DNA from 3 places in the Massilia haematophila genome. Region 3 is predicted to be linked to each of the others. Evidence: predicted binding sites of a transcription regulator. Region 3 holds the regulator's gene; each other region holds the start of a gene.

Region 1 (3,268 bases), 890 kb from region 3:
AATGCAGTTTCCCACGCGCGGTCGCCGAGGAGCAGCACCGGGTCGCGGCTGACCTGCTGGGGCGCGCCGTGCAGGCATTCCCGACGACGGCTGTCATCAATACGTACGATGTGCCATGCGACGAGACGCGCTGCCATGCCGAACTGCAGGGTGTTCCGCTCTACAAGCATGACGACACAGGACACCTGGGCATGGGCGGCACCGCCATCTTCCACGAGCTGTATATGCGCAAACACCCGGGGCAGCTGGACCAGATTTTTGGCACGAACAAGGGTAATATTGAATGATCGTTATCCAGTATTCCTCGTCCGGCAGCCATGACAAGACCAACGATTCGCGCCGCACTCCCCAGTGACGCCGATGCCATCTGCGCCATCTATAACCATTACGTCGGCAATACGACCATCTCGTTCGAAGAAGCGCCGGTTTCCGCAGGCGAGATGGCGCAGCGCATCGCCGACGTCGGCGCGGCCGGGCTGCCATGGCTGGTCCTGATCGACGGCGACACGCTGATCGGCTACGCCTACGCCACAAATGGCGGGTGCGCCAGGCCTACCGGTTTTCGGTCGAGACCTCGGTCTACCTGGACCGCCAACAGACCGGGCAGGGCGCCGGGCGCATGCTGTATGAAGCCTTGCTCGCCGAATTGCGCCAGCGCGAACTGCACCTGGCGATCGCCGGCATCGCCCAGCCGAACGAGGCCAGCGTGCGCCTGCACGAGCGGCTGGGGTTCAAAAAAGTCGCGCATTTCGGCGAAGTGGGCCGCAAGTTCGGCAACTGGGTCGATGTCGGCTACTGGCAATTGCAGTTGAACTGAGTCGACTGCGCAGCAGCGCCCGCGACAAGATCGAAGCCTGCGCCGCCCGCGATAACCGCGTCCTACACTGCGCCTTCAGTCACGAGCAGGGGAGGACAGCATGAACGAACGCGGTCATCTCGACGTCCGGCCGCCGGCGCCCGGCACGGTACCGCCGGCGAATGCCCCGACCGGCCTGCACAAGCTCGACGTCGGCGGCCGGCGCGACAGTTACATCTACGTGCCCGAGCACTACCGGGCCGAGCAGCCGATGCCGCTGGTCCTGCTGCTGCACGGCGCAGGCGGCCACGCCCACGATGGGTTGCGCATCCTGCTGCACCTGGCCGATCGCGCCGGCCTGATCCTGGTAGCGCCGGCCTCGCACGCATCGACCTGGGACATCATCGCCCGCAGCGGATACGGCAAGGACCTGGCCCTGGTCGACCGCGCACTCGCTCACGCGTTCGCGCACTATGCGCTCGACACCGCGCATCTCGGCATCGGCGGCTTCTCGGACGGCGCCTCGTATGCGCTTACACTCGGCCTGGCCAACGGGGCGCTGTTCACCCACGTGCTGGCGTTCTCGCCCGGATTCATCGGCTCGATGGAACAGCGCGGCGTACCGAAGGTCTTCATTTCCCACGGCGACGAGGATCGCGTGCTGCCGATCGAACCCTGCAGCCGCACCATCGTGCATCAGCTGCGTACTGCCGGATATCCGCTCCTCTACAAGGAATTTCATGGCGGGCATGTAATTCCGCAGAATATTGCGGAGGAGGCAGTCAGCTGGTTCACCGATGAGAAATAGCGCTTCAGACACGTCTTCACTGTCGAAAAACTTTACACATGAGCATATGCAATGTGGATTGCTCTGCGTAACTTATTGACCGGATTAGTTATTTGCTTCTCGGCACAACTATTGCTTCTTGGATCGTATCCAATCCAAACTAGGTAGCAATAATAAAATGAAGACCAAACTTATCGCAGCAGCCGCTTTCGCATTTTTTGCCAACATCGCCTCCGCCGGCGTCATCGTCAACGGCGATTTCGGCACCGGCGATTTCACCGGCTGGAAAACCGAAGGCGACGTGATGATCACCGGCACGGTCGAGGCTACCGTGGCGGCCTTGTACAGTGGCCGTGGTGAAGGCCTTTACACGACGATTTCGCAGGCGATCGAACTTGACGCCGGCGACGTGCTGACCGGTTACGCCGAATTCTTCAGCCTCGATTACGGCAGGTACAACGACACCAGCTTCGTGTCGATCGGCGGCGCCCAGCTGTTCGCACGCGACGTGTCGAACACCCCCCAGGCAACCAGCTCCGGACCGGTGAAATTCAGCTATACCGCCGCCACCGCAGGCGTGTACCAGCTGGTAGCAGGCGTCGCCAACATCGGCGACAACGTGAACAGCAGCTACTTGCACGTATGGAACTTCGCGATCGCGGATGCCAACCCGGTGCCGGAACCTGGCAATGTCGCCCTGTTCGGCCTGGGCCTGTTCGGCGCCGCCGCCGTGCGTCGCAAATTCGCAGCCAAGCGCGGCTGATATTGCCCGCCAGCGGGACGCCGCCAGCGCGTCCCGCTGCTTCCTCCCCGTCTTCTCGCGTCACCGGCGCAGTGCTGCCGGCGCCATCCCGTCTAAATCACGCTTTTTGAATGAATCATGCACCGCGCGTGAGAATTATTTATTCGGCATATATCGACAAATGCAAAATGCCAAATGGGTAAAAATAGTTTTTGCCATCATAAAAATGCGGCTCTAGTATTTATTGCCGTCTTTTTATGGTGGAAACAGCAGGATTTTCAATCGCATAAATATTCCAATAAACGGAGAGTGCACGATGAATATCTTTAAGAAAGCCGTATTTGCCGTCGCCGTGGCGTCGGGCGTGATGGTTTCTTCGATGGCGCCGGCCTGGGCGCTGCCGTCGTACGAAACCTGCCTCGCCATGCAGGAAGAGTGCTACGCCGGTGGAGACTGCACCACCTTCCGCCGCCTGTGCCACGTCTACGGCCTGAGCTGAAATACCGCAACGCGCAGCAATTCATCAGCGCACTGCGCGCGCATCGAACCGAATTGGACCGGCCCACGCCGGTCCATTTTTTTTGTTGCCGGCTTGACCCGGCGAGCCGTACGGCCCGGTTCGAGCGGATGTTCTACACTGATGCGCGTTGTCTCGTTCAATAACTTTCCAAGAAAGGGATATGCGATGAAAGCTCAATGGATCTGCGCGGCACTACTGTGCTCCACCTGGCTGGGAGCGGCCGTGCACGCCGCCGAGATGCGCGCGACGATGAATGCGGTGTCCGATGCCGGTGTCGGCAAGTCGACCGGCACCGTTACCATCAGCGAAACGAAATACGGGCTGGTGTTCACGCCGGCACTGACCGGCCTGCCGCCGGGCGTGCATGGCTTCCATGTCCACGAGAACAACAGCTGCGCCACCAACCAGAAGGACGGCAAGCCG
Region 2 (3,268 bases), 760 kb from region 3:
CACCCTGCTCGAGACCATCGCGATCGCCGCCAGCGCCCACGGCCTGCGTGCCGACATCGCGCGCCGCCCGGCCGGCCGCGAGACCCATCCGGAATTCGACGTGCGCTTCATGGCCGACCCGGCAATCAAGCCCAGCCCGCTGCTGGGGGCGATCGAGGAGCGCCGCGTCCAGCGCCGCCCGATGAAGACCACGCCCCTGAGCGCCGAGCACAAGCGCCTGCTGGAGCAGACGGTCGGGCCTGAATACACCCTGACCTGGTTCGAGCGCCGCGACCAGAAATGGCAGGCGGCCAAGCTCATGTACAACAACGCCAGGCTGCGCCTGACGATGCCGGAAGCCTTCGAGACCCACCGCAGCATCATCGACTGGGAAAACCGCGTCGAAAGCCCGGACAAGGTGCCGGCCAACGCACTCGGCGTCGACGCCATGACGCTGCACCTGATGAAGTGGGCGATGGTCAGCTGGCGCCGCATGTCGACCATGAACACCCTGATGGGCACCTGGGCGCCGCGCCTGCAGATGGACCTGGCACCCGGCATGGCCTGCGCCGCGCACTTCGTGCTGAAGGCGAAGCGTGCGCCGGCCTCGATCGACGACTACGTGGCCGCCGGCCGCGCCTTGCAGCGCTTCTGGCTGACGATGACGACGCTCGGCCTGTACATGCAGCCGGAAATGACGCCGCTGATCTTTTCCAAGTACGCGCGCGAGAACACCCGTTTTACCGCCAACGCACGCCTGGAACAGGCTGCGCGCGACCTGCAGCGCCAGACCGAGGCCCTGATCTTCGACGGCCAGGGGCATCCGGTCTACATGGGGCGCATGGGCTACGGTCCGCGCCCGAGCGCGCGCTCGGTGCGCCGTCCGGTGGCGGAGCTGATGAAGCGCTGAAGCGACCAGTCCAATCGCAAAGAAAAACGGCAAGCAATGCTTGCCGTTTTTTTATCCCTTCCGCCGATCCAACTGGCTCGATGCCGCGCCGGCGTGGAAGCGCAAAAAGGAAGCGGAAAAAGGAAACGCAAAAAGGAAGCGAAAAAGAAAAAGAGCGGGCAAGCCCGCTCTTTTTCATACGCTAAAGCCCGACTTAGGCCTTCTTGGCGCGCTTGCGTGCAGCGACGCCGGCGCCCAGCATGGCGATGCCGAACAGGGCCAGCGAGCCTGGCTCAGGAACTTCAGCCAGCTTGAACTGACCGTTGTTCGAGACGAAGAAGTACTGGCCAGGGTTGTTGGCGTACGAGGTGCCGTCGCAACCGGCGCCGCCGAAGCCGGCGAACTGGCAGGCCACTTCGTCGACCAGGCGGTTGGTCGGCTCGCCGACGGTATTGGCGTTGGTGAAGGCGAACGACAGGATCGATTCCATCGACAGGTCGTCACCGTCGGCGTTGAAGAAGTAGCCCGACTCCAGCATGCCCGGCATTGCCTTGGCGTTGACGGTCACCTGGCCGTTGTTGATCGGCGAGCCGCTGGCATCGACCAGGCCGCCGCCGCCAGCGAGCACGTTGAATTCGGCGATCAGGTTGCCCAGGTTGGCGCCATAGTAACCTTCGGTGCCGGCGTACTGGCCGTCGGTCGGGTTCTGGTACATCTTGATGGTACCGCCGGTGAACGAGAAGGCGCCGCTGAAGTTACCGGTGCCGAAGGCTTCGAAGGTCGCGGTGATGTTGCCGCCAGCGAAGTTCTGCGGGAACAGGGCGCCGTTCGAGTCGGCTTGGACGATGTTGAACACGGCATGTTCACGGAACGAGAAGCTGGTGCCGCCGGTCGGGGTCAGCTCGATGAAGGCATTGCCGTTCACGTCCAGGTATTCGTTGATGACCTGACCGCTTTCGTAGCCACCGCCGTTCGGGTTGAAGACCCAGTCATTCAGGACCGGGCCGGCGTGAGCGGCACCAGCCATCGACATTGCTACAGCTGCTGCGCAGGTCAGTTTCTTCAGAAATTTCATGATTGGTATCCTCGTTCTGTGGTTGATCGGTTTTTGGCAAACACACCCATCTATTAGCAATGGTCGTGCCAGCTCTGCCATTTCTTTTTAAATCAACAACTTACCAAGGAATGTTAGAGATTACTCAACAGTTGTGTAAAAATTATCGACATACATTTCTTTTTGAAAAATGTCAATAGGCATCGTTAATTTTTCCCGTGCAATTTGTTGTTGAGCTGATCGATGATTTCGCTGGCCGCGCCGACGATCTGCGGCGCTTCGAAACCGGCCTTGACCAGTTCCTTGAAAAAAGAGCGGGCCAGGATGCGCGCCACCTCTTCCGGATTGCGGTAGGCGGTGCGCCCTGCTTCCTCGGTCTCGCTGGCCAGGGCCAGCTGGGCAAAACGCGAGTCGAGCAGGCGCTGCAGCTGCACCACCTGGATACTCTTGCCGATGAACAGGCAGGTCACCTCGAGCAGCGCCAGGTCGTCCTGGACGAAGGTATTGCCGGCGACGTTCACCACGCCGACGATGCGCCCCTCGATCCGGATCGGCGCCGACATCAGGCTGCGGCCGGCCCCGCGCGGACGGCGCGCCAGCAGCGCATAGGCCGAGTTGCCGATGTCCTCCACCAGTAGCGCCTGGCCGCTGGCGAGGACCTGGCCGCTGATGCCTTCGCCGCGGCCGATGTCGGCCGCCAGCACGGCGTCGGGCAGGTCGCCTGCGCGCGCATGCACGCGCAGGCGCAGGTCTTCTCCGCTGCCGCCGCTGAGCAGCATGATCGAGCAACTGTCGGCGTTGAGCATGCGGGCGCATTGCTGGGCCTGGCTCCGCAGGCTGTCTTCCAGGCTGCCGCTGGAGAGGAAATGCTGAAGGTCGTGCAGCCGCATCAGGCCGTGGTCCGCTTCCATGTGTCACCTCGTCGTCGACGGGTCCGCCCCGTCGTTTGCGTCCCGGCGGCGGCGCGGCGCTAGTTTGCCGGCTCGGCCTTCGGGGACAGGAATGCCTTGTGAAACAGGTGCCGCGACAGCATCAGCGGCGGCATGCGCAGCCAGTTGCCGCGTATATAAAGGGCGGCGCGGGTGGCGCCGTCGAAGGCATCGGCGCAGCTCGGGTGCGGCGGCAGCAGCGCGCGCCCGAACAGCGCGTCCATCAATGCCAGCAACGCCGTTCCTGGGCTACCTGCACGCGCCTGCGCCAGCACCGCCGCCGGCACCGGGGTGCCGAGCAGGCGCGTGCAGTAGCGCAGCGCATAGAAGAGCGGACGCGCCAGCTGCAGTTCCTGCGCGCGCGCCGGCAGCGCCGACCAGAAGCCGGCCTGGGCGCCGAAATGACACAACAGGCGG
Region 3 (3,268 bases):
CGACAGGAAATGGCTGCCGCCGACGTCCGGGAACAGGCCGATGTTCACTTCCGGCATGGCCATCTTGGTGCGGTCGGTCACGATGCGCAGTCCGGTGTCCGGGCCGCCCTGGGCGATGCCCATGCCGCCGCCCATCACGACGCCGTCCATGACCGAGATATAAGGCTTCGGATAGAAGTGAATCAGGTGATTCAGGGCGTATTCTTCGGTGAAGAAATCCTCGAGCAGCGCGCTACCGCCCATCGGCGTGGCGTGGCCGGCTTCGTGGAAGAAGCGGATGTCGCCGCCCGCGCACAGGGCTTTTTCGCTGCTGCTGGTGATCACGACCGCGTCGACCCTGCTGTCGTCGCGCCAGGCCAGCAGCACCTCGGTCAGGCGCCGCACCATGTCGAGCGATAACGAGTTCAATGCTTTCGGACGGTCGAGGGTGATCGTGCCGGTGCCGTTGGCAACGCGGGTCAGGACGAAGTCGGTCATGGTCGGTCCGTGGTAGAAAAAACACGCATTCTACCGAAGGACGAGACAACTGGGGTATTGACGGCGCGGCAAGAAATGAACATGCCGGAAATGAAAAGGGCGCCATGGGCGCCCTCGTTCAGACGGTGCTTGCCGGCCTGTCAGGCGACGGCTGCCTCTCCGCCTTCAGGGCGGCGCTTGAGCGCCTCGTGACTATGATTCTGCAGGATGGTTTTGTATTTCATCACCTGCCGATCCAGCCTGTCCATCAACAGGTCGATCGCCGCGTACAGGTCTTGCGCAACGCTTTCCACGTGCACGGTCTTGCCGGACATGCGCACATTAATCTCGGCTTTCTGCCTTTTGTCTTTTTCGGTGAGATTGTCGATCGCGAGGATCACGTGGGAGTCGATCACTTGATCGAAATGGCGGGTAATGCGTTCGAGCTTGTTCTGTACGTATTCACGGATGGCGGGGGTTACGTCGAGGTGGTGACCGCTGATGGTGAGATTCATACACACTCCTTTGAAGATGTGGCGGCTGCCGCGCCGCGCCACAAGGAAGCGCGAGGGTGCCGCCGTTACAAGGATTTGCGGAGACTAACGGGAGGAATTTTCAGTGCTTCACGGTACTTGGCAACCGTGCGGCGTGCGATGACCATTCCTTGTTCACCGAGCATTTCCGCGATCTTGCTATCGGATAATGGGTTCTTGGGGTCTTCTGCTCCTGTCAGTTGCGCGATGAGAGCCCGGATCGCCGTCGAAGACGCTTCGCCCCCCGCTTCGGTGGCGACGTGGCTTCCGAAGAAATACTTCAACTCAAACATGCCGTGCGGGGTCAGCATGAATTTCTGAGTTGTGACACGAGAAATTGTGCTCTCGTGTAGTCCTAGTGTATCAGCTATCTCACGAAGCACAAGGGGCCGCATGGCAACCGCGCCATGGCTGAAAAAGTTCCGCTGACGCTCAACGATTGCCTGCGATACACGCAGGATCGTGTCGAAGCGCTGGCGCATGTTCTTGATCAGCCACTTCGCTTCCTGCAGCTGCGCGCTCATCTGGCTTTCGCCCTTGCCCTGCTTGAGCAGGGCCGCGTACATGTTGTTCACGCGCAGGCGCGGCATCACGTCCTGGTTCAGCATCACGCCCCAGCCGTTCTTCGTTTTCCGGACAATTACGTCCGGAACCACGTAGTCCGAGGTGCTCGAGGCGAAGGCCGCGCCGGGATGCGGATTGCACTGGCGGATCACAGCCTGGGCTTCGCGCAGGTCTTCGTCGTCGCAGTCGAGCGCCTTTTTCAGTTTGTTGAATTCGCGCTGCGCGAACCAGGTGAGATATCCCTCGACGATCTTGAGGGCCATGCGCCGCGTCACCAGCGGCACGCCAGGCATGGCGCGGATCTGCAGCGCCAGGCATTCGGCGGCGCTGCGCGCACCCACGCCCACCGGATCGAGGCTTTGCACCAGCGCCAGCGCGCAGCGCAGCTCGTCCATCTCGACCTCGAGCTCCTCGGGCAGGCGCGCGTGGATCTCATCCAACTGCTCTTCCAGGTAGCCGTTGTCGTCGATGGCGTCGATCACCAGTTCGGCCAGCGCGCGGTCGCGCATGCCCAGTCCCGTCACCCGCACCTGTTCCGACAGGTGCTCGCGCAGCGTGACGCCGGCCGCTTCCAGCTGCGGGCGGCCATCCTCGTCCTCGCCGTTGCCGGCGCCACGTCCGGGTTCGCCCCAGTCGCCATCGCCGCGGTCGGCATCGCGCTCGCCATCGGCGCCCGCGGCGTCGAAACCGTCCACCGCTTCGCCGTTCGCGGCCCCCTCTTCCGCGCCGGGCGCGGCCGGCGCCTCGCCGCTGCCGGGCGCACTGTTGATGGCGCCGTCGGCGAGCAGGCGCACCGAGTGGTCGAGCGGATCGTCGAGCCGTTCGAGCAAGGGATTGTCGGACAGGATCTGTTCGATTTCCTGGTGCAGTTCCAGCGTCGACAACTGCAGCAGGCGGATCGATTGCTGAAGCTGCGGGGTGAGCGCCAGGTGCTGCGAAGTCCGGAGTTGCAGGGATTGTTTCATCGCTTGTTGCTGCCAGGTTGTCGCTTCGTGATTGCTACGATTGCTACATGCGGAAGTGCTCGCCCAGGTAGACGCGGCGCACCGATTCGTCGGCGATGATGTCGTCAGGGCGGCCCGAGGCCAGCACGGCGCCCTGGTTGATGATGTAGGCGCGGTCGCAGATGCCGAGCGTCTCGCGTACGTTGTGGTCGGTGATCAGGACGCCGATGCCGCGCTCCTTCAGGAAGCGCACGATGCGCTGGATCTCGATCACCGCGATCGGGTCGACCCCGGCGAAGGGTTCGTCGAGCAGCACGAAGCGCGGATTGGTGGCCAGCGCGCGCGCGATCTCGACGCGGCGGCGCTCGCCGCCCGACAGCGACAGCGCCGGGTTCTCGCGCAGCTTCTCGATCTGGAGTTCGGCCAGCAGCGAATCGAGGCGCTCGTTGATCGCGTCCTTCGAGAGCGGCTTGCCGTCGTCGTTGCGCTGCAGCTCCAGCACGGCGCGGATGTTGTCCTCGACGGTGAGCTTGCGGAACACCGAAGCTTCCTGCGGCAGGTAGGACAGGCCCAGCACCGCGCGCCGGTGGATCGGCAGGCTGGAGATGTCGGTGCCGTTGATCTCGATCGACCCGGCGTCCGACGGCACCAGGCCGACGATCATGTAGAAGGACGTGGTCTTGCCGGCGCCGTTCGGGCCGAGCAGGCCGACGACTTCGCCGCAGCCCACTTCCAGCGACACGTCGCGCACCACCAGGCGCTTGCCGTAAC

What was found. The regulator sigma-54, encoded in region 3, starts transcription at its own class of promoters, with help from an activator protein. The targets are predictions, from matches to a motif close to TGGCANGNAANCTGCTTT.
Region 1: ACFOPH_RS17165 (PEP-CTERM sorting domain-containing protein) is a predicted target of sigma-54. The motif match lies at 1,705-1,722, and genes of this name have one in related genera.
Region 2: pepA (flocculation-associated PEP-CTERM protein PepA) is a predicted target of sigma-54. The motif match lies at 1,997-2,014, and genes of this name have one in related genera.

Annotation. Positions count from the first base shown of each region.
Region 1 is NZ_JBHRVV010000001.1:3,876,274-3,879,541, reverse strand. Features, by position in the region: gene ACFOPH_RS17180 (acyltransferase family protein) at 1-287, shown strand, start outside; partial or broken gene ACFOPH_RS17175 (arsinothricin resistance N-acetyltransferase ArsN1 family B) at 318-817, shown strand; gene ACFOPH_RS17170 (alpha/beta hydrolase) at 918-1,604, shown strand; gene ACFOPH_RS17165 (PEP-CTERM sorting domain-containing protein) at 1,762-2,346, shown strand; gene ACFOPH_RS17160 (hypothetical protein) at 2,642-2,824, shown strand; gene sodC (superoxide dismutase [Cu-Zn] SodC) at 3,011-3,268, shown strand, end outside.
Region 2 is NZ_JBHRVV010000001.1:4,013,700-4,016,967, forward strand. Features, by position in the region: gene ACFOPH_RS17775 (molybdopterin biosynthesis protein MoeY) at 1-889, shown strand, start outside; gene pepA (flocculation-associated PEP-CTERM protein PepA) at 1,083-1,943, opposite strand; gene ACFOPH_RS17785 (GAF domain-containing protein) at 2,129-2,833, opposite strand; gene ACFOPH_RS17790 (nucleotidyltransferase domain-containing protein) at 2,893-3,268, opposite strand, start outside.
Region 3 is NZ_JBHRVV010000001.1:4,770,437-4,773,704, reverse strand. Features, by position in the region: gene ACFOPH_RS21160 (enoyl-CoA hydratase/isomerase family protein) at 1-477, opposite strand, end outside; gene hpf (ribosome hibernation-promoting factor, HPF/YfiA family) at 618-971, opposite strand; gene ACFOPH_RS21150 (RNA polymerase factor sigma-54) at 1,037-2,518, opposite strand; gene lptB (LPS export ABC transporter ATP-binding protein) at 2,562-3,268, opposite strand, start outside.